Regions from separate parts of the Cronobacter sakazakii genome, predicted to be linked through region 2. Evidence: predicted binding sites of a transcription regulator. Region 2 holds the regulator's gene; each other region holds the start of a gene.

Region 1 (7,313 bases), 520 kb from region 2:
ATCGCACGCCACCATCAGCAGCGCATGATCGATGCCGCCCACGCCCGCCAGCATATTAGCGAGGAATTTTTCATGGCCCGGCACGTCGATAAAACCGATGACGCGCCCGTCCGGCTGCGGCCAGTAGGCGTAACCGAGATCGATAGTCATGCCGCGCTTTTTCTCTTCCGGCAGACGGTCGGCGTTAATGCCGGTAAGCGCCTCAAGCAGCGTGGTTTTGCCGTGGTCCACGTGCCCGGCGGTGGCGATAATCATTGCAACAACATCTCCATCAGTCCTGCCTCATCTTCAAGGCAGCGTAAATCGAGCCATAACCGCCCGTCGCCCACGCGCCCGATAACCGGCACCGGCAGGCGACGCCAGCGGGCGGCGAGCGCCTCCAGGCGGCTGCCGCGCCCGTCGCGCGGGGTGAAGGTGAGCGCCGCACCCGGAAGCCGGTCGACCGGCAGCGAACCGCTGCCAATCTGCGACAGGCAGGGCATCACGTCTATCTGAAATTCATCGCCGTAGCGGGTCTCCAGCGCCGGACGCAGGCGCTGCGCCTGTTCGTTAATGTCAGACGCCTGGCGCGTCAGCAGCCGCAGCGTCGGCAGCCGTTGTGCGAGTTTTTCCGGGTGCAGATAAAGGCGCAATGTGGCGTCGAGCGCCGCCAGCGTCATTTTATCGGCGCGCAGGGCGCGCTTGAGCGGGTGTTTCTGAAGCGCCGCGATAAGCGCTTTTTTCCCGACGATAATCCCCGCCTGCGGCCCGCCCGGCAGTTTATCGCCGGAAAAGCTCACGAGACTCGCCCCGGCGGCGAGCGCCTCCTGCGGCATCGGCTCTTTTGGCAGCCCATACTGACTGAGATCGATAAGCGAACCGCTGCCGAGATCGACAATCACCGGCAGCGTCGACGCCTGCGCCAGCTCGGCGGCGTCCACGGCTTTGGTAAAGCCTTCAATCTGGTAATTGCTGGTGTGCACTTTCATTAGCAGCGCGGTCTGCTCGCCGACCGCATCGAGATAATCGCGCAGGTGTGTGCGGTTGGTCGTGCCCACTTCCACCAGCTGACAGCCCGCCTGGCGCATCACATCCGGGATACGAAACGCGCCGCCAATCTCTACCAGCTCGCCGCGCGACACAATCACCTCTTTGCCTGCGCCCAGCGCCGCCAGCATCAGCAACACCGCCGCCGCGTTGTTATTAACGATACAGGCGTCTTCCGCGCCGGTAAGTTCACAGAGTAGCTCCGCCAGCGCGCGGTCGCGGTGACCGCGCTCGCCGCCTTCGGCGTCATACTCCAGCGTCACGGGCGAGCGCATGGCGCGGGCGACCGCCTCAACCGCTTCTTCCGCCTGCAACGCGCGGCCAAGATTGGTGTGCAGCACCGTGCCGGTAAGGTTAAAGACCGGGCGCAGCGCGCTTTGCGAACCGCGCGCCAGCCGCCCGGCCGCCGCCGCGGCCCAGTCGTCGCACCATGAGGGCAGCGCCTGGCGTTCGCGAATGGCGAGCCGCGCCGCCTCCTGCATCGCGCGAAGGGTGTTGACCACGCGGGTATGGCCGTAGGTGTCCAGCAACGGCTGGAACGCGCTGTCGCGCAGCAGGCGGTCGGTGGCGGGAAGCTGACTGTAAAGCAGACGGGAATCGGTCGTCATGGCGTGCATAAACCTGGATAAAACGTGGCGATAATTTAGCAGGAAACGCGGGGCAGTTCAGTCCCCGCGCCCGGTCAGCGCAATAAAGGGCGGTTCACGCCCGCTCAGGCGCTGGGCGGCTCGGTACGCGCGAAGCTGTCGCGGGCAAAGAGCGCTTCCACCAGTTTCACCAGATGCGGACGCTGCGCGCACCAGCCCGGCGCCACGCGACGGAAATTGAGATAGCCGATGGCGCAGGCGGTGGCGATGGTGGCAAGCGTCAGTTCCTCAGCCTTTAGCGTGCCGTCAGCCACATACCCTTCCAGCGCATCGAGGCCGCGGTTGATTTTCTCCCGCTGGCGCAGCAGCTCATTTTCCGACTGCTGCTCAGGCGGGCGCGCCTGCTCGCGCACCGAGACCAGCGCCGCGTCCATAATGCCGTCGGCGAGCGCCTCCAGCTGGCGCACTTTTAGCGCGGCGCGCGGTTCTTGCGGCACCAGCGCCGGTTGCGCGTCCAGCAGCTCGATATACTGCGCGATGATGGGCGAATCAAACCAGGTTTCGCCCTCGTCGGTCACCAGCGCCGGCACTTTCCCGAGCGGGTTGTACTGCGCCATGCCGTTCTGTTCGGCATAGGGCGATTCATTCACGAACTCAAACACGATGCCTTTTTCGAGCAACATGACGGAGATTTTGCGTACAAACGGGCTGGTGTAACTACCGATAAGTTTCATGCCGGGTCCTTTTACGTTATCGCCAGGGTAAGGGTAAGTATGGGTCAGGATACGCCAAAAGGAGGCGCGACGGCGCGCTAAAACGTACAGCGAGCTGTGCTTTACCGCCGCCTTTTTCTGTCATTGTCCGGCTGTAACTTTCTTACAGACTCGCCTTGTGAGTATGAGTAAAAAATGTACGCCGCCTGTTCGGATTATTCCTGGGAAATATTTTGTGATTAACATCACAAACCAATAACAAACATGCCGAAAGAAAGTGTGACTTTATTCACATTTAAGGGGCGTTTATGGCGACATTTTGCGCATTGTCTTTTTTTTACACGTCTTTTTTGTGATTCAAATCACGCAACTTTACCCCGATCACCCCGACATCGCGTGATCGCGATCACACTTAAAGTGCCTGTCTGGACACCATCGCGATTCAGTGCCAGATTTCGCGTCATCAGAGCATGGGTCCGGCTACCTCTGCCGCCACGTTAACAATAAACCTCGGGCCGCAAGCCTGCGCGTAAACATAAGAAGGGGTGTTCTATGTCATCCGATATCAAGATCAAAGTGCAAAGCTTTGGTCGCTTTCTCAGCAATATGGTAATGCCTAACATCGGCGCGTTTATCGCCTGGGGTATTATCACCGCGTTATTTATTCCCACAGGATGGTGGCCAAACGAGACGCTGGCGAAGCTGGTCGGCCCGATGATCAGCTACCTGCTGCCGCTGCTTATCGGTTATACCGGCGGTAAGCTGGTTGGCGGCGAGCGTGGCGGCGTGGTGGGCGCGATTACCACCATGGGCGTTATCGTCGGCGCGGACATCCCGATGTTCCTGGGCGCGATGATCGCAGGCCCGCTCGGCGGCTTCTGCATCAAGAAATTCGACGCCTCGGTCGACGGCAAAATCAAATCCGGCTTTGAAATGCTGGTGAACAACTTCTCCGCGGGCATCATCGGTATGATCCTCGCGATTCTGGCGTTCCTCGGCATTGGCCCGGCGGTCGAAGTGCTCTCCAAAGTGCTGGCTGCGGGCGTGAACTTTATGGTGGTTCACGACATGCTGCCGCTGGCGTCGATTTTTGTTGAACCGGCGAAAATCCTGTTCCTCAACAACGCCATCAACCACGGCATCTTCTCGCCGCTGGGCATTCAGCAGTCGCATGAACTCGGCAAATCTATTTTCTTCCTGATTGAAGCCAACCCGGGTCCGGGTATGGGCATCCTGCTGGCGTACATGTTCTTTGGTCGCGGCAGCGCCAAACAGTCTGCGGGCGGCGCGGCTATCATCCACTTCCTGGGCGGTATCCACGAAATCTACTTCCCGTATGTGCTGATGAACCCGCGTCTGATCATCGCCGTTATCCTGGGCGGTATGACTGGCGTCTTCTGCCTGACCGTACTGAACGGCGGCCTGGTTTCTCCGGCGTCTCCGGGCTCTATCCTGGCGGTACTGGCGATGACGCCGAAAGGCGCGTACTTCGCAAACCTGGTCGCGATTTTCGCCGCGATGGCCGTCTCCTTCGTGGTCGCCGCTATCCTGCTGAAAACCAGCAAAGTGAAAGAAGAAGACGATATCGATGCTGCGACCCGTCGCATGCAGGATATGAAAGCGCAATCTAAAGGTGCCGCGACCGCAGCGAGCGCGGATCTCAGCAACGACCTGAGCCACGTGCGTAAAATCATCGTCGCCTGCGACGCCGGTATGGGTTCCAGCGCGATGGGCGCAGGTGTGCTGCGTAAGAAAGTGCAGGACGCGGGCCTGAGCCATATTTCCGTTACCAACAGCGCGATTAACAGCCTGCCGGGCGATGTGGATCTGGTTATCACCCACCGCGACTTAACCGAGCGCGCCATGCGCCAGGCGCCGCACGCGCAGCACATTTCGCTGACCAACTTCCTGGACAGCGGCCTGTACGCCGGCCTGACCGAACGTCTGGTGGCCGCGCAGCGTCATTCGCAGAACGAAGAGAAAGTGCGCACCAGCCTGCAGGACAGCTTTGATGCCAACGACAGCCACCTGTTTAAGCTCAGCGCGGACAACATCTTCCTTGGCCGTCAGGCCGCGACTAAAGAAGAAGCGATTCGCTTTGCGGGCGAGCAACTGGTGAAAGGCGGTTACGTGCAGCCGGAATATGTGGACGCGATGCTGGAGCGCGAAAAACTCACCCCGACTTATCTCGGCGAGTCTATCGCGGTTCCGCACGGCACCGTCGAGGCCAAAGATCGCGTGCTGAAAACCGGCGTCGTATTCTGCCAGTATCCGCAGGGCGTGCGTTTCGGTGAAGAAGAAGACGATATCGCCCGTCTGGTGATTGGTATCGCGGCGCGTAATAACGAGCATATTCAGGTCATCACCAGCCTGACCAACGCGCTGGATGATGAAAGCGTGATTGAGCGCCTGGCGCACACCAACAGCGTCGATGAAGTGCTGGCGCTGCTTTCCGGTAAAACCGTGGCGTAAGACCGTGCAGAGAGGGACACTGTCCCTCTCTTTCTCATTGAGAAGCTATTGAGATAATTGTGCTCCACCAGGGCAACCCTGACTCTCCCGCTCAGGGAGAGGGCAAGGGAAAGGGAGGTCGCACGCAGCACCCTTTCCCCCGTCCTCTCGGGCGATACAGTTCCGCTTTAAGTAAGAAGGTATTCCCATGAAAGCATTACATTTTGGCGCAGGTAATATTGGTCGTGGCTTTATTGGCAAACTGCTCGCTGACGCAGGCATTGGCCTGACGTTCGCCGACGTGAACCAGACGGTGCTGGACGCGTTAAACGCGCGCCACAGCTATCAGGTGCGCGTGGTGGGCGAGCAGGAGCAGATTGATACCGTTTCCGGCGTGGATGCGGTCAACAGCACCAGCGAGGATGCCGTGACGCTTATCGCCACGGTCGATCTCGTGACGACCGCTGTTGGCCCGGTGGTACTGGAGCGCATCGCTCCGGCGATTGCCAAAGGCCTGGTGCTGCGTAAAGCGCAGGGCAACGAGCGCCCGCTCAATATCATCGCCTGTGAAAACATGGTGCGCGGCACCAGCCAGCTGAAAACGCACGTCTTTAACGCGCTCGAAGAGGGTGACAAAGCCTGGGTGGAAAGCCACATCGGTTTTGTTGACTCGGCCGTTGACCGTATCGTGCCGCCGTCGGCATCCGCCGCGCACGATCCGCTGGAAGTCACCGTGGAAACCTTCAGCGAGTGGATTGTCGATAAAACTCAGTTCAAAGGCGAGCTGCCGACCATCGCAGGCATGGAGCTGACCGACAATCTGATGGCATTTGTTGAACGCAAGCTCTTCACCCTGAACACCGGGCATGCTATAACCGCCTACCTCGGAAAACAGGCCGGTCATCAGACCATTCGCGACGCGATTCTGGATGAGAAAATTCGTCTGGTGGTACGCGGCGCGATGGAAGAGAGCGGCGCGGTGCTGATTAAACGCTACGGCTTTGATGACGCGAAACATGCCGCGTATATCGAGAAAATCCTTAGCCGTTTTGAAAACCCGTACCTGAAAGACGACGTGGAGCGCGTTGGCCGTCAGCCGCTGCGCAAACTGAGCGCGGGCGACCGTCTGATTAAGCCGCTGCTGGGCACGCTGGAATATGGCCTGCCGCATCAGAATCTGGTGCTGGGCATCGCCGCCGCGATGCATTTCCGCAGCGAAGACGATCCGCAGGCGCAGGAGCTGGCGCAGCTTATCGCCGATAAAGGCCCGCAGGCCGCGCTGGCGCAGATTTCCGGTCTGGACGCCAACAGCGATGTCGTGGCTTCGGCAGTAAACGCGTATAACGCAACAGCGTAATGAATAACGGGCGCGGCTGAGTCTGCGCCCGCTGATGATGTGTCAGATATGCAGGCAATGATGGAAGAAACCCAGGCCTTTGAAAACCGTGTGCTTGAGCGTCTGAATGCTGGCAAAACCGTAAGAAGTTTTTTGATCGCAGCCGTAGAGTTGCTCACCGAGGCGGTCAATATTCTGGTGTTGCAGGTGTTCCGTAAAGACGACTACGCGGTCAAATATGCCGTTGAGCCGTTGCTCGACGGCAGCGGCCCGCTGGGCGATCTCTCCGTGCGCCTGAAGCTGATTTACGGGCTCGGCGTGATAAGCCGCGCCGAATATGAAGACTGCGAACTCCTGATGGCGCTGCGTGAAGAACTCAATCACGACGGCAATGACTACGCCTTTACCGACGACGAAATTCTCGGCCCCTTCGGCGAACTGCACTGCGTCGTCGCGCTGCCCCCGGCGCCGCCCGCGCTTGAAAGCAGCGATCCGCAGCTTATCCAGATGCAACAACAGCGCTACCAGCAGGTGGTGCGCTCCACCATGGTCCTTTCCCTGACCGAATTGCTCTCAAGGATCAGCTTAAAAAAAGCCTTCCAGAAGTAGCTTCGGTGGCCGCGTAGCGCTTCTGTTCTCTCTCCCACCGGTCAGCCCTCCGTAACAGCCGTTACCCGCTCTGTGCTACACTCCGACGCAGTTAATCTTGCGGAAAAGAGTCATGAAACGAGAACTTGCCATCGAATTTTCACGCGTCACCGAAGCGGCGGCGCTGGCCGGGTACAAGTGGCTGGGACGCGGCGATAAAAACCTCGCTGACGGCGCGGCCGTTAACGCCATGCGCATTATGCTCAATAAAGTCGATATCGACGGGCAGATTGTGATTGGCGAGGGCGAAATCGATGAAGCGCCGATGCTCTACATCGGCGAGAAGGTCGGCACCGGCAACGGCGACGCGGTTGATATCGCAGTCGATCCTATCGAAGGCACGCGCATGACGGCGATGGGCCAAGCCAACGCGCTGGCGGTGCTGGCGGTAGGCGATAAAGGCAGCTTCCTGAACGCGCCCGATATGTATATGGAAAAGCTGATTGTCGGCCCTGGCGCGAAAGGCGTTATCGATCTCAACCTGCCGCTTGAGCAGAACCTGAAGAACATCGCCGCAGCGCTCGATAAACCGCTTAGTGAACTCACCGTCAC
Region 2 (7,313 bases):
TCGATTTCGCTCTCTTTTTCACCCATGCACATCACGCTGTGCTCGGTCGCCGGGATGGACGCAGCAATAAAGCACTCCTGGCCCTGGGTGTAGTAATCGCGGGCGTAGAGCATCGACGGAATATTATCGGTGCCTTTAAAGCTCAGCAGGTGGCCGCAGCCCGCCTGCGCGGTATCCTGAAGGCCGGACATGCCGCGAAACGAGAAATCGTGGCACTGAAAATCGAGGTGGCTTACGTCAGAGCAAGTTTTCTCTGCCCAGCGCTCGCAGATAGTCCGGTAGTGGTGCGCGATAGTGGCGTTAGTGGAGGATTTCCACAGCTCCGCCGATAGCACGGTTTCCAGGTAGTTCACCAGCCAGAAGAATTCCGGAAGGGTATTGGTAATGGTCAGCACCGGCACTTTCATCGCCACTTTGCTGCCTTCATCCAGCGCTTTGATATGCAGCGGCAGATAACCGAGCTGATGCAGCGCACGAATGTGGTCCGCGCTGACAGCGCCCTTGCCGATATAGCTGTCCATCACCGCCTGATACTCATCTACCACTTCCGCCTCAGGGCGCGCGAAGAACTGCTCGTTAAACAGATCGACCAGGAACCATTGCAGGAATCCCTGCAGGCCGAAGAACACCAGTTTGCCGTCCGCGACAGGAGAGTGGAAATGGCGGTCGCTGCGCGGCGTAAAGTTGGAATAGACTTTAGTGGTGCCTGCCGGATACTGCTCGCGGTGCGACACTTTGTAGCCATCAATAGCCAGAATCGGATTCATGTTCATCGCCCTTCTCCTTACGCGTTATAAATTGTATTGATATCAATCATTTCTACCCGTTCCTGCGCCAGTTCAGCGGGCGCGAAGGAGGTGGTCGTATACAGCTTATCAATGCCGTTATTCAGCAGGTTTTCGACGCCTTTAGAAAACACGCCGTGGGTGACATAGAGACTGACGCTGCTTGCCCCGGCGTCACGCAGCACCTGGGCTGAGCCGATAAACGTGCCGCCCGCATCGCAGAGATCGTCCACAATCAGCACCGCTTTGCCTTTCACGTCACCGTCCACCAGGCGAAAACCGGTCAGCTCGCCGGTCGCGACGTTGCGCTGTTTGGTCAGAATGGCAAATTCATGAACGCCCGCCGCCTGCGCGACGGCATGGATTTTTTTAAGCGCCCCGGCATCGGGTGCCACCAGCATTAACTCGCCAGCCTTCAGGGCACGCTCCAGCGTCTTGCTTTGTAACAGGCAACGCTCCTGCGGGATAGCCACCAGATTTTCAATCGCGGCGGCGGCGGCTTCGCTGTGCGGGTCGAGTACGATCACTTTGTCGAAACCGAGGGTGTTCAGTTGGCGGGCGAAGACTTTCAGCGCGAAGCTGTCACCCGGCTGCATGTGCCTGTCCTGGCGGGCATACGGCAGCCACGGTAGTTCCAGATGGCTAAAGCGCACGTCACAGTGCTGGCGCACCGCGTCGGTGAGCTGCGCCAGCAGCATGAAATCGTCCATCGTTTTCATGGCGGCGGCGCGAATGCGCATCAGCGAGGCGACGCGCGGCAGTGCGCCGGTCACTTTCGCCCACACGGCGCCGTCAGGAAAACGCCCGGTCTGTGTTGCAATCTCTTGTCCGTCTACCATCAGTTGCGGCTGCATCATTTTCGCCCCCCGGTTAATTAGTTTATGTCCTTGCGACACATTTAATATTGTCCAAGAGACACTAATAAGCAAGCGAAATTTTCGCCGCACTGGCTAAAAAATAGCATGTCACTGAAAATTAAAACATTACAGGTTTGCTTTGTCCCGGCGTTCAGGGCTGTTAAACTTGTCTCTGAGACAATTAAACGGAGCGGCGCATGACCACTGAAGCGGAATATCTGGAAACTTATGACCCTGCGCGGTTCCCTTCCCCGCTGGTGACCGTCGACAGCGTGCTGTTCACCCTGCACGATCAGGCGCTCTGCGTGCTGCTGGTACAGCGCGCCCGTCAGCCGCAGCAGGGCCGCTGGGCGCTGCCCGGCGGGTTTATCGATATGCAGAAAGATGATTCCACCCACGCGACGGCGCTGCGTAAGCTGACCGAAAAAACCGGCGTGCGCCCGTCCTGGCTTGAGCAACTGGAGACGTTTTCCGGCCCGGATCGCGATCCGCGCGGCTGGAGCCTCACCGCCGCCTGGTTTGCGCTTATCGCCTGGGTCGACTGCCAGCCGCATATCGCCTCCGTCAGCGATGCGCAGTGGGTGCCGGTGGCGGAGCTTGACGCTATCGAGCTGGCGTTCGATCACCAGACGATTATCGAGGCCGCGCTGCGCCGCCTGCGCCAGAAAACGATGTATTCGCTCCTGCCGGTCTACTGTCTGCCGGAGTGTTTTACGCTGAGCCAGCTTCAGGAGGCGACGGAGATTATTCTCGGCCAGCCCATCCAGCGTAAAAGCCTGATCCGGCGCTTTGAGGCGTCCGGCATGTTTGAAGAGACCGGCGAGAGCGTCGCCACCGGCGCGCGTAAGGCCAGGCTCTGGCGACGCAAGCCGGATGCCGATATTCACCTGTTCTCGCGCAATTTACTGGCCGAATGATCCGCACCAAAGCATCAACAAAATGAATCACAACCGGTATAGTAATTAGCGAACTAATAAAAGACATCAGCTATGGCCGACATTACTCCCGCAGAACTTCCTGCACTGAACACCGATTCCTCACACTTTCAGCCAATGCCGGGAGTCAGCAATCCACATCTGCAAACCATGCTGCCGCGCGTGCTGCGCCGCCGTTTGCAGTTTGAGCCGCACTGGCAGCGTCTGGATCTGCCGGACGGCGATTTTGTTGACCTGGCGTTTAGCGAAAACCCAGACCAGGCGCGTCATAAACCGCGTCTGGTGGTGTTTCACGGTCTGGAAGGCAGCCTGCACAGTCCTTACGCCCACGGCCTTATCCATGCGGCGAAAGCGCGTGGCTGGCTCGGCGTGGTGATGCACTTTCGCGGCTGTAGCGGCGTGCCAAACAAACTGGGGCGCATCTATCATTCGGGCGAAACCGAAGACGGCACCTTTTTCCTGCGCTGGCTGGATGAGCGCTACGGCACCGTGCCGACAGCGGCGGTGGGCTATTCGCTCGGCGGCAATATGCTCGGCTGCCTGATGGCGGAGATTGACGCCAGCTTCCCGCTGACGGCAGGCGTGATTGTGTCCGCGCCGTTTATGCTCGAACACTGCTGCAACCATATGGAAAAAGGCTTTTCACGCTTTTATCAGTTCTATCTGCTGAACCTGCTGAAAGCCAACGCCACCCGCAAGCTGAAGGCCTGGCCCGGCACGCTGCCGATTGAACTCGCCCAGCTTAAGCGCCTGCGCCGCATCCGCGATTTCGATGATTTGATTACGTCGAAAATTCACGGCTTTAGCGATGCCGTCGATTACTATCGCCAGTGCAGCGCGATGCCGCGTCTCGCCAGCATCACCCGGCCGACGCTGATTATCCACGCCAAAGACGACCCGTTTATGGATCATCACGTGATCCCCGACACCACCACGCTGCCTGCTAATATTGAATATCAACTGACAGAGCATGGCGGTCACGTGGGCTTTGTCGGCGGCACGCTGCGTCAGCCCAAAATGTGGCTGGAACAGCGCATTCCTGACTGGTTAACCCCGTATCTGGACCGATAAATGATTATTCCCTGGCAAGAGATCGCGCCCGACACCCTGGAGCGCCTGATTGAAGCCTTCGTCTTGCGCGAAGGCACCGATTATGGTGAACATGAACGCTCGCTTGAGCAAAAGGTCGCCGACGTGCGGCGTCAGTTGCAAAGTGGCGAAGCCGTTCTGGTGTGGTCTGAGCTGCACGAAACGGTCAATATCATGCCGCGTTCGCAGTTTCGCGGTTAACGTTGCCAGGCGGAGCCTTGCCCCGCCGCTTCAGGGAGTTGTCTCGCTATGTCTGCCAAACATCCGGTTATCGCCGTCACAGGCTCCAGCGGCGCGGGAACCACCACCACCAGCCTCGCGTTTCGTAAAATTTTCGCCCAGCTGAATCTCCGTGCCGCCGAAGTGGAAGGCGACAGCTTTCACCGCTACACGCGCCCGGAAATGGACATGGCTATTCGTAAAGCGCGCGATCTTGGCCGCCATATCAGTTACTTCGGCCCGGAGGCGAACGATTTCGGCCTGCTGGAGCAAACCTTTGTGGAGTACGGGCTGACCGGCAAAGGACAGTCGCGTAAATATCTGCACACCTATGACGAAGCGGTGCCGTGGAACCAGGTGCCCGGCACGTTTACGCCGTGGCAGCCGCTGCCGGAGCCGACAGACGTGCTGTTTTACGAAGGGCTGCACGGTGGCGTGGTGACGCCGCAGCATGACGTGGCGAAGCATGTCGATTTACTCGTAGGCGTGGTGCCTATCGTCAACCTGGAGTGGATACAGAAGCTCATCCGCGATACCAGCGAGCGCGGCCACTCGCGCGAGGCGGTGATGGATTCCGTGGTGCGCTCGATGGAAGATTACATTAACTACATCACGCCGCAGTTCTCACGCACCCATATTAACTTCCAGCGCGTGCCGACGGTGGACACCTCCAATCCGTTCGCCGCGAAAGGCATTCCGTCGCTTGATGAAAGCTTCGTGGTCATTCACTTCCGCAATCTGGATAACATCGATTATCCGTGGCTTTTGGCGATGCTGCAGGGCTCGTTTATCTCACATATCAATACGCTGGTGGTGCCGGGCGGGAAGATGGGGCTCGCGATGGAACTTATTATGCTGCCGCTGGTGCAGCGGCTGATGGAAGGAAAACAGATAGCGTGACGGCGATGCCCGGTGGCGCTGCGCCTGCCGGGCCGTCCGTCATCTCATGACGCTTCAATCACTTCATACGAATGGGTGATGTTGACCCCTTTACCGAGCATCAGCGCCACTGAGCAATACTTCTCTGCCGACAGATCCACCGCGCGCGACACTGCCGCGTCTTTCAGGGCTTTGCCTGTCACCACAAAATGCAGATTGATATGCGTAAACAGACGCGGCGCTTCTTCGCGACGCTCTGACGTCAGCTTCACTTCGCAGTCGGTCACGTCGTGACGGCCTTTTTGCAGAATAGAGACAACATCAATCGCGCTGCAGCCACCTGCGGCCATCAAAACCATTTCCATCGGGCTCGGCGCTTTGTCGCCAGAGTTGCCGTCCATCAGGATCTGATGCCCGGAGGCGGACTCGCCCAGGAAGGTTAACCCTTCCACCCATTTCACTCGTGCATGCATGTTAATCACTCCAGGCTATTCATTTTTCTGACAGATTACGCGCGCGCGACGTCAGAGGCAATGGAAGGGCGACCTGCGTCAAGCTGAAACGAGACAACAGGAGACACCTGAGAAAAGCTATGCTAAAACAGTCTGGATGCAGCGGCGATACATTGATGTTACGCATGTATGCAGAGGAGAAGATAATTTATCGGCTGCGACGTCCACGGACAGCCAACTTCCCAGGACTCGGGAAGATGATGAATGCAAAGCCAGACAGGGGTTACGCGCCCTGTCTTTGGAGCCAGTTTAAAACAGAGGATAACCGCGCATGGTGCTTGGCAAACCGCAAACAGACCCGACTCTTGAATGGTTCTTGTCACATTGCCACATTCATAAGTATCCATCTAAGAGCACGCTGATTCACCAGGGTGAAAAAGCGGAGACGCTGTATTACATCGTTAAAGGCTCAGTGGCAGTGCTGATCAAAGATGAAGAGGGCAAGGAGATGATCCTCTCGTACCTGAATCAGGGTGACTTCATCGGCGAACTGGGTTTGTTCGAGGAAGGTCAGGAGCGCAGCGCCTGGGTTCGCGCTAAAACTGCCTGTGAAGTGGCTGAAATCTCCTACAAAAAATTCCGTCAGCTGATCCAGGTTAACCCGGATATTCTGATGCGTCTTTCCTCGCAGATGGCTCGCCGCCTGCAAGTTACCTCTGAGAAAGTGGGCAACCTCGCCTTCCTCGACGTGACTGGCCGCATCGCGCAGACCCTTCTGAACCTGGCGAAACAGCCGGACGCGATGACCCATCCTGACGGGATGCAGATCAAAATCACGCGTCAGGAAATCGGCCAGATCGTCGGCTGCTCCCGCGAAACCGTTGGCCGCATTCTGAAAATGCTCGAAGATCAAAACCTGATCTCCGCCCACGGGAAAACCATCGTGGTTTACGGAACCCGCTAAAAAATCAAAAAACGGCGTGTCGCTTCGGTAACACGCCGTTTTTGTATCTATACTTCTCCCCTATGTGGCGTCGTCTTATCTATCACCCTGAAATTAATTACGCTTTACGGCAAACGCTCATCTTAAGCCTGCCGGTGGCGGTCGGGTTGATGCTGGGCCATCTTCAACAAGGGTTACTGTTTTCACTCGTTCCCGCCTGCTGCAACATTGCCGGTCTCGATACCCCGCACAAACGCTTTTTTAAACGCTTGATCATCGGCGCATCGCTGTTTGCGCTGAGCAGCCTGGCGGTGCAGCTGTTGCTGCTGCAGTCTGTGCCGCTGCCGCTCATTCTGCTGATGCTGGCGCTGCTGCTTGGCGTGACGGCGGAAATCAGCCCGCTGCATGCGCGTCTGTTGCCCGCCTCGCTCATCGCGGCGATCTTTACGTTAAGCCTCGCCGGCAATATGCCCATCTGGCAGCCTATGCTGCTCTATGTGCTCGGCACGCTCTGGTATGGCGCGTTTAACGGTTTCTGGTTCTGGCTGTGGCGCGAGCAGCCGCTGCGTGAATCGTTAAGCATGATTTATAAAAGCCTCGCCGACTACTGCGAAGCCAAATACAGCCTGCTGACGCGCCACACCGAGCCGGAACAGGCGCTGCCGCCGCTGCTGGTGCATCAGCAAAAAGTGGTGGATCAGATAAGCCAGTGCTATCAGCAGTTGCAGATGCTCTCCGCCACTAAGCAGAACGGTTACAAGCGCCTGCTGCGCACGTTTCAGGTGGCGCTGGATCTCCAGGAGCACATCTCGGTGTCGCTGCATCAGCCCGGCGAAGTGCAAAAACTGGTGGAGCGCAGCCACGCCGAAGCGGTGTTGCGCTGGACGGCGCAGACCGTCGCCACGCGCCTGCGCACGCTCTCTGACGATATTCTTTACCACCGCTATTCGCACCGCTTCTCAATGGATAAGCAGATCGAGGCGCTGGCGAAAATCGCCCGCCAGCACCCGGATAACCCGGTTGGCCAGTTTTGCGAATACCATTTTAGCCGTATTGCACGCGTGCTGCGCACCCAGCGCCCGCTCTACGCCCGTGACCTGATGGACAGCGGTAAGCGCCGCCTGCCGCTGCTGCGGGCGCTGAAAAGCTATTTG
Region 3 (7,313 bases), 1.4 Mb from region 2:
CGATTACCTTAAACAGACCGGCGCGAATCCGGTGGTCGGCGCGCTGAAATCGGTGAAACCTGACTGCTCAAGCCTGGAAGCGATTTTCCACCAGATGCAGGATGAGCTTGGCGGACGCCATGCCGCGCTGGCGCGTCTGATGAGCGAAGCGCAGGCGGCGCGTGATGACGCGATGCTCGCCATGCTTGGCGAGTTTGAACAGGAGCTGCGCCAGGACGAAGCGCTGCTCGCGACCATTCTTAACGAACTCACTCAGGCCCGTCAGGCTGGCTTGTGTGCCGAAGAAGCGGACCAGCGTCTGCTTGTCATGATGGAACAGACCCCCTGATTTTGATCCCCGCGCCCTCACCTGAGGGCGCTAATGTTTTCCTTCGTTTTTCCTTCCCTTTCTTTTCGCTCAACGTTATCGCCATGTTAACAATGTATTGTTTTTGTTAGGTTTTTATAAATACGATCTGGCTCCCGTTGATTAACCCTGCATTCTGTAATGCTTCTGCGATTCAACGCATGTTACGTGGCAGGAGCCTTATGATTACTCTCGAATTTATCGTCATTATTTTGTGTTTGCTGGCAGGCACCCGCCTCGGCGGGATGGGGCTTGGCCTCATCAGCGGCATCGGACTGTTTCTCTTAACCTTTATCTTTGGGCTGGAACCGGGCAAGCCGCCGGTGGACGTGATGCTGACCATCCTTGCGGTGATAGGCTGCGCCGCCACGCTGCAAACCGCGGGCGGCCTGAACGTGATGATGCAGTTCGCAGAACGCCTGCTGCGCCGTCACCCACAGCACATCACGCTGCTGGCACCGCTCACCACCTGGACGCTGACGTTTTTATGCGGCACAGGGCATGTGGTCTACACCATGTTCCCGATTATTGCCGACATCGCGCTGAAGAAAGACATACGCCCTGAACGCCCGATGGCCGTGGCGTCCGTCGCCTCACAAATGGCGATCACCGCCTCGCCGGTGTCGGTCGCCGTGGTATCACTGGTGTCGATTCTCGGCGCGCAGCACGGCATCGGCGAGGCATGGAGCATTCTGGAAATTCTCGCGGTTTCCGTACCGGCATCGCTCTTCGGCGTACTGGTCGCCGCGCTCTGGAGCCTGCGGCGCGGTAAAGATTTAAAAGACGACGAGGCGTTCCAGGCGCGTCTGCGCGATCCGAAACAGCGTGAATACCTCTATGGCGGCAGCGAAACGCTGATGAATCAGCGCTTTGACAAACACGCCTGGTGGTCCACCTGGATTTTCTTCGCCGCCATTGCGCTGGTGGTGCTGCTCGGCGCGATCGCCGCGCTGCGTCCGGCATTTGAGGTGAAAGGCAATATCGCCCCGCTCTCCATGAATCTGGTTATTCAGATGATGATGCTGATTGCAGGCGCGGTGATGCTCGTCGTCTGCAAAGTGAACGCGGCGTCCATTTCCAGCGGTGCGGTGTTTAAAGCCGGGATGGTGGCGATTTTCTCGGTGTTTGGTGTGGCGTGGATGAGCGACACCTTTTTCCAGGCGCATTTAAACGAGCTGAAACTGGCGCTGGAAGGCGTGGTGAAAAGCCACCCCTGGACCTACGCGATCGTGCTGTTTCTGGTTTCTAAACTGGTGAACAGCCAGGCGGCGGCGCTGACCGCCGTCGCGCCAATGGGGCTGATGCTGGGCGTCGAGCCGAAAATGCTGGTGGCATTTTTCCCGGCCTCTTACGGCTATTTCGTACTGCCGACCTACCCAAGCGACCTCGCGTGCATCGGTTTTGACCGCTCCGGCACCACGCGCATCGGCAAATTCATCTTAAACCACAGCTTTATCCTGCCGGGGCTGATTGGCGTCAGCTGCGCCTGCGCTGCCAGCTATCTGCTGGTGCAACTCTTCTTCTGATGCGTCTCAAACAGGGCGGTCTGCGGACCGCCTGCACAAATCTTCCAGACTTTTGTTAAAGACTCGTTATGCTAGAGTTTCCTTTCACAGGAGACGCTATGGCTAAAGACTGGATTGAATTACGTCAGCACGCTGACACCGGCATCGAAACCATCCGCGCCCATTTTGAAGGCCACGCTTACGATCCGCACTGGCACGACAGCTATCTGGTGGGCATGACGCTCGCCGGTACCCAGCAGTTTCACTGTCGCCGTGAGCGTCACCAGAGCACGCCGGGTGCGGCGTTTCTGCTGGAGCCCGGAGAAACCCATGACGGCGACGCGCCGCTGGCGGGCGGCTTTACCTATCTCACGTTTTATCTCGATGAACGCTGGCTGCGGGAAACGCTCGGCGGGCTCTACGCCACCGTGCCGGACAGCTACGAGCTACACTTCGCCCGCACCATCGCCCGTGAGCCCGCGCTGGTACAGGCGATTGCCTCGACATTCACCGCGCTGCATCACGATGAAATGCGCATTGTGCAGCAGGGCGTGATGGATAACCTGTTAAGCCAGCTCACGCACCAGTGCCAGTGGCGCAAACGGCTGCCAGGTGAAATTCGCGACGCGCAGATGGCGCTGCGCGCCCGTGATTATCTGTATGCGCATCTCGGTGAGAATATCGGGCTGGCGGAACTGGCACAGGCGCTCGGCACCGACCGCTTTACGCTGTCGCGCACGTTCAAGCACGCCTTTGGTATGGCACCCCACGCCTGGCTGGTGCAACTGCGCCTCGCCCGCGCCAGAGCGATGCTTGCGCGCGGCATGACGCCGGTGGACGTGGCGGCGGCGCTCGGTTTCGCCGATCAAAGCCATCTGGGGCGCTGGTTCCAGCGCGCCTATCGGCTATCGCCCGCCCACTACCGCAAACTCTGCACGAATCTTCCAGACGCCAGCGCCTGAGTCACGCAGGATAAAGGCTCAGACAACGGGAGATGCTATGAGCCTGCTTACACAACAACTGCCCTTTTTATTCTTCGCTTTTGTGGCCTCGATTACGCCGGGGCCGACCAACATTTTGATTCTCTCCAACAGCCAGCGTTACGGCACCCGCGCGACGCTGCCCGCGGTTGTCGGCGCGTGCCTGGCCTCCAGCGCTATTGTGCTGATGTGCGGCGTCGGGCCGGGTGAAGCGCTGCGCCACGCCCCCTGGCTTGCGCGTCTGATGGCACTTGCTGGCGCGCTGTGGCTGACGTGGATGAGCTGGCAGCTGTTCCGTTCACCCGCGGTCTCGCTCTCGGGCGAGGCGAGCAAACCGTTTGGCGCCGGCGCGGCGGCGGCATTACAGCTGATTAACCCGAAAACCTGGATGATGGCGATGGCGGTCGTGACGGTCTTCGCGCCGCACAGCGGCCGCGCGCTCACCATACTTTCGTTTCAGGCGCTGGGCTTTCTTGTGATTTCGCTGCTGTGCCTCGCCGCCTGGGCCTGGCTTGGCAGCGGCGTGCAGCGGGTATTTCGCAGCGACAAAGCGCTGGTGCGCTTTCAGCGGCTGATGGCGCTGTGGCTGTTCGCCTGCGCCTGGATGGGATTTTTTAACTGATAACGGCCCCGTCGGGGCCGTTTTGCTTAGTGCGCTTCGTTCTGCGGGGTGAAGCGCAGCTCAATTAGCGCCACCGCTTTCTGAATGGCGCGCAGCGTCACCGGATCGGCGGAGGGATGGCCGGAGAAATCGATGCTTTTCAGCTGGCTCGCCATTTTGTCGCGCACTTCTACCGGCGCGATGACGTCGATAACGTCCAGGATCTGTTTAATCACCAACTGGCAGGCGACGACGTCGGAAACCAGTTCATCTTCGGCAGTGAGGGATTGGGACATTGCATTCTCCTTAGCGTCAAGGCGCACATAGTAGCGGCAAAGCCCGGCAATTGCGAACCTGGTACACTGGAGGGTTTAAAATGAACCATCATTTCATAAATCAGCACTAAGGGTTTCAGAACGAGGCAATGGCGGGTATAACAAGAAATGCGGACATAAAAAAACCTGCCAGCGGCAGGTTTTTTATCAGAACATCCCGGCTGGCGGAACGTCTTTGAAGGTTTTGCAGTAATTTTCAAACATGCTTTTAAGGATTTTACGCAGTTTCATGGCGTGCTCCGGTTTTATTCATTCTGGTTAGCGTGTTGCTACCCGCCAATAATATGACCCGCATCACAAAAATCAACCATTTTGTGATTAAAATCACGCCACGCTGTTAATGAAAATGAACTGAATGTTAACAAATTGCTTTCATTTCCGGCACTTAACGCTTGTGCAATTTGATTAATTTTTATAAAAAAATTTTAGGGAGCGGGTATGGGGCAGAACATGGCGAAAGCCAGCGCAGGCGGCGTCTCTCCCGCCGCGCTGCTGGTGGCGGGCGCGTTCTTTATGGAGTTCCTCGACGGTACGGTGATAGCGACTGCCCTGCCGACGATGGCGCACACCTTCGGTGTCGAAGCGGTCGCGCTGAATATTGGCATCAGCGCTTATCTGCTGACGCTCGCGGTCTTGATCCCGGCAAGTGGCTGGATTGCCGACCGTTTCGGCGCGCGTAAGGTGTTTACGCTGGCGCTGGGGATTTTTACCGGCGCGTCGGTGCTGTGCGGGCTCGCTAACTCGCTTGAAATGTTTGTGCTGATGCGCGTATTGCAGGGCGCGGGCGGCGCGCTGATGGTGCCGGTCGGCCGTCTCGCGGTGCTGCGCGTCACGCCCAAACACCAGTTGATTACGGCTATCGCCACGCTGACCTGGCCCGCGCTGGTGGCGCCCATTATCGGGCCGCCGCTCGGCGGGTTTATCACCAGTTATGCAAACTGGCGCTGGATTTTCTTTATTAACCTGCCCGCCGGGCTTATCGCGATGGCGCTCGCCTGGCGTCTTATTCCTGATAATCACGATGACGTTCGCCGCCCGTTTGATACGCCCGGTTTTCTCGCCACCGCGCTGGCGATGGTGGCGCTGGTGTGCGCGATGGAGATGCTGGCCGCGCGCGAATCAAACGGCCTGCTTGCAGGCGCGCTGCTGCTGGCGGGGTGCGGGGCGCTGGTCTTCGCGCTGCGCCATTTTCGCCGCGCGCCGTTCCCGATGATCCGCCTTGATGCGATGGCCGTGCCGACCTTTCGCGTCACGATGTATGGCGGTTCGCTGTTTCGTGCGTCGATCAGCGCCGTGCCGTTTCTGTTGCCGCTGCTGTTTCAGGTGGGCTTCGGCATGGACGCGTTTCACTCCGGGCTGCTGGTGCTGGCGGTTTTCGCGGGTAACCTGACGATAAAACCTGCCACAACACCGCTTATCCGCTGGCTCGGGTTTAAAAAACTGCTGCTGATTAACGGCCTGCTGAACGTGCTGGCGCTGCTCGCCTGCGCGCTGCTGACGCCGCAGACCCCGGTGTGGCTGATTCTGCTGATTCTTTTTCTGGGCGGCGTGTTTCGCTCCATTCAGTTTACCGGCATCAGCACGCTGGCGTTTGCGGATGTACCTTCGGGCGAAATGAGTTACGCCAATACGCTGTTCAGCACCGCCACGCAGCTCGCCGTGGGGCTTGGCGTGACGCTGGGCGCTATCGGCATCCGGCTTGGCGAGGTGATAAGTACCTCTTTTTTGAGCGCCAATATTCCGGGCGCGAGTTTCCGGCTGGCGTTCGTAATGATTGCCCTGATAAGCCTGGCGGGGATGTTTGATACGCTGCGCCTCGCTGCGCACGCGGGCCACAGCGTCTCCGGCAAACGGGCGTAAAAAAGCCAGCCCGCGGGCTGGCTGTTTCATCAGGCCTTATCAGCCGAGAATTTCACGCACGAAACCTTCGATCGATTTATCCTGGCAGTTATCAAAGAAGCACTGCTGGAAGCGCTCGCCGGAAACAGCGGTTTTCACCAGCTCAGGATCGATGGCGCGCAGGGTATTGAGATAGTTCTCTTTCACCACCGCAGCTTTCACCTGGTTCAGAATGCCCGCGTTGCGCACCTGCGGCTCTTTACGCTCCGGCGGATAGCCCTCGCCTTTGCGTCCGGTAAACGCTTTTTCAAAGATAAAGCGCACGTTGAGTTCCGCGCCCCAGCCAAAACCTTTCGCGAACGGCAGCGCCAGCGCGTTACCGTTGTTGATTTGCGCGAACAGGAACGCGTCCGCCGGATCGATGCAGTAGCCGCACACTACGCCCGGATGAATATTCAGGGACATCAGCGCGCCCTGCCCGGTGCCGCAGCCAGTCACCACAAAATCCACCGCTCTGGAATTCAGCAGGATGCTCGCCATAATCCCGAGGTGAATGTAGGTGAGATGATGATCGTTCTCATCACTCATGCCGACGTTATACACCGGGAACGCTTTTTCATCCGCCACCGCTTTCAGCTCTTTATAGATGATCGCGTTTTTGGCCGCCTGACTGTTTTCCATCATCAGTGCAATTTTCATTGGGTTCTCTCCTGAAAAGGCTATGAATAGCAAACTGTGAGTCAACCATACTATTCACCAAACAAACTTTCAAATTAAATGAAATATTGTTTTAAAAAATAGAGTGGTGCTCACAGTTTTCTTTCATGCCCGTTTTGTCAGAAGGTTTCCCAGTTGGTTTCTGTGGCTGTTGCCTTTGGCGCGGCGCTGCCAGCCAGCGCGGGCCGCACGAGTGGCGCTGCAGCGGCAGGCGTCGCGCGTGCCGTCTGTCCGCGCAGGCGGAACAGGCCAACCACTTCGGTCAGGTGCGTGGCCTGGCGCTCCAGATCGTTTGACGCCAGCACGGACTGCTGCACCAGTTGTACGTTCTGCTGGGTGACAGCATCCATCTCTTTTACTGCGATGCCCACCTGACTGATACCGTCGCTCTGCTCGCCGGACGCGCTGGCGATTTCACCCATAATATCGTTCACCTGGCGCACGGCAGTCAGAATTTCATCCATCGCCTCGCCCGCTTTTTTCACCTGGCCGGAGCCGGTCTGAATATTGCTGACCGATTCGTTAAGCAGCGTTTCTATCTCTTTCGCCGCCTGCGCGCTGCGGCTCGCGAGATTGCGCACCTCACCCGCGACAACAGCAAAACCACGCCCCTGCTCGCCCGCGCGCGCCGCTTCCACGGCGGCGTTGAGCGCCAGAATATTGGTCTGGAAGGCGATGCTGTTGATCACCGTCGTGATATCGACAATTTTGCTGGAGCTGCTGGAAATGCGCGACATGGTTTCCATCACCTGTTTCACGGAGTCTCCGCCGGCTTGCGCCGTGCGCGTGGCGTTACCAGAAAGCTTGCTGGCATGGCTCGCGTTTTCGGCGTTGAGTTTTACCGTGCTGCTGAGCTGCTGCATGCTGGAGCTGGTTTGCTCCAGCGCCGCCGCCTGCTCTTCCGAACGCGTGGAAAGCTCGGTATTCACGCCCGAGACTTCACCCGAATGGCTGCGAATGGTTTCCGCACTGGTGCGAATGGCGCTGACG

What was found. Region 2 encodes CRP, which controls carbon source genes, mostly activating them, when cyclic AMP is high. Its sites were predicted from a motif close to ATGTGANNNNNNTCACAT; they were not measured.
Positions count from the first base shown of each region.
Region 1: a site for CRP is predicted at 2,604-2,621, ahead of CSK29544_RS03915 (PTS mannitol transporter subunit IICBA). Genes of this name have one in related genera too.
Region 3: a site for CRP is predicted at 4,050-4,067, ahead of azuC (stress response protein AzuC). Genes of this name have one in related genera too.

Region 1 covers NZ_CP011047.1:835,798-843,110, reverse strand. The annotation lists gene selB (selenocysteine-specific translation elongation factor) at 1-255, opposite strand, end outside; gene selA (L-seryl-tRNA(Sec) selenium transferase) at 252-1,634, opposite strand; gene CSK29544_RS03920 (glutathione S-transferase) at 1,739-2,347, opposite strand; gene CSK29544_RS03915 (PTS mannitol transporter subunit IICBA) at 2,879-4,798, shown strand; gene mtlD (mannitol-1-phosphate 5-dehydrogenase) at 4,986-6,134, shown strand; gene mtlR (mannitol operon repressor MtlR) at 6,183-6,722, shown strand; gene glpX (class II fructose-bisphosphatase) at 6,835-7,313, shown strand, end outside.
Region 2 covers NZ_CP011047.1:1,356,607-1,363,919, reverse strand. The annotation lists gene CSK29544_RS06305 (nicotinate phosphoribosyltransferase) at 1-773, opposite strand, end outside; gene prs (ribose-phosphate diphosphokinase) at 785-1,642, opposite strand; gene CSK29544_RS06295 (NUDIX hydrolase) at 1,840-2,559, shown strand; gene CSK29544_RS06290 (hydrolase) at 2,632-3,648, shown strand; gene CSK29544_RS06285 (YheU family protein) at 3,649-3,867, shown strand; gene CSK29544_RS06280 (phosphoribulokinase) at 3,916-4,785, shown strand; gene CSK29544_RS06275 (OsmC family protein) at 4,830-5,237, opposite strand; gene crp (cAMP-activated global transcriptional regulator CRP) at 5,548-6,180, shown strand; gene CSK29544_RS06265 (YccS/YhfK family putative transporter) at 6,243-7,313, shown strand, end outside.
Region 3 covers NZ_CP011047.1:2,721,527-2,728,839, reverse strand. The annotation lists gene CSK29544_RS13035 (non-heme ferritin-like protein) at 1-328, shown strand, start outside; gene CSK29544_RS13030 (anaerobic C4-dicarboxylate transporter) at 529-1,872, shown strand; gene CSK29544_RS13025 (AraC family transcriptional regulator) at 1,971-2,813, shown strand; gene CSK29544_RS13020 (LysE family translocator) at 2,851-3,453, shown strand; gene CSK29544_RS13015 (DUF2766 family protein) at 3,480-3,728, opposite strand; gene azuC (stress response protein AzuC) at 3,915-3,998, opposite strand; gene CSK29544_RS13010 (MFS transporter) at 4,206-5,627, shown strand; gene CSK29544_RS13005 (RpiB/LacA/LacB family sugar-phosphate isomerase) at 5,667-6,305, opposite strand; gene CSK29544_RS13000 (methyl-accepting chemotaxis protein) at 6,443-7,313, opposite strand, start outside.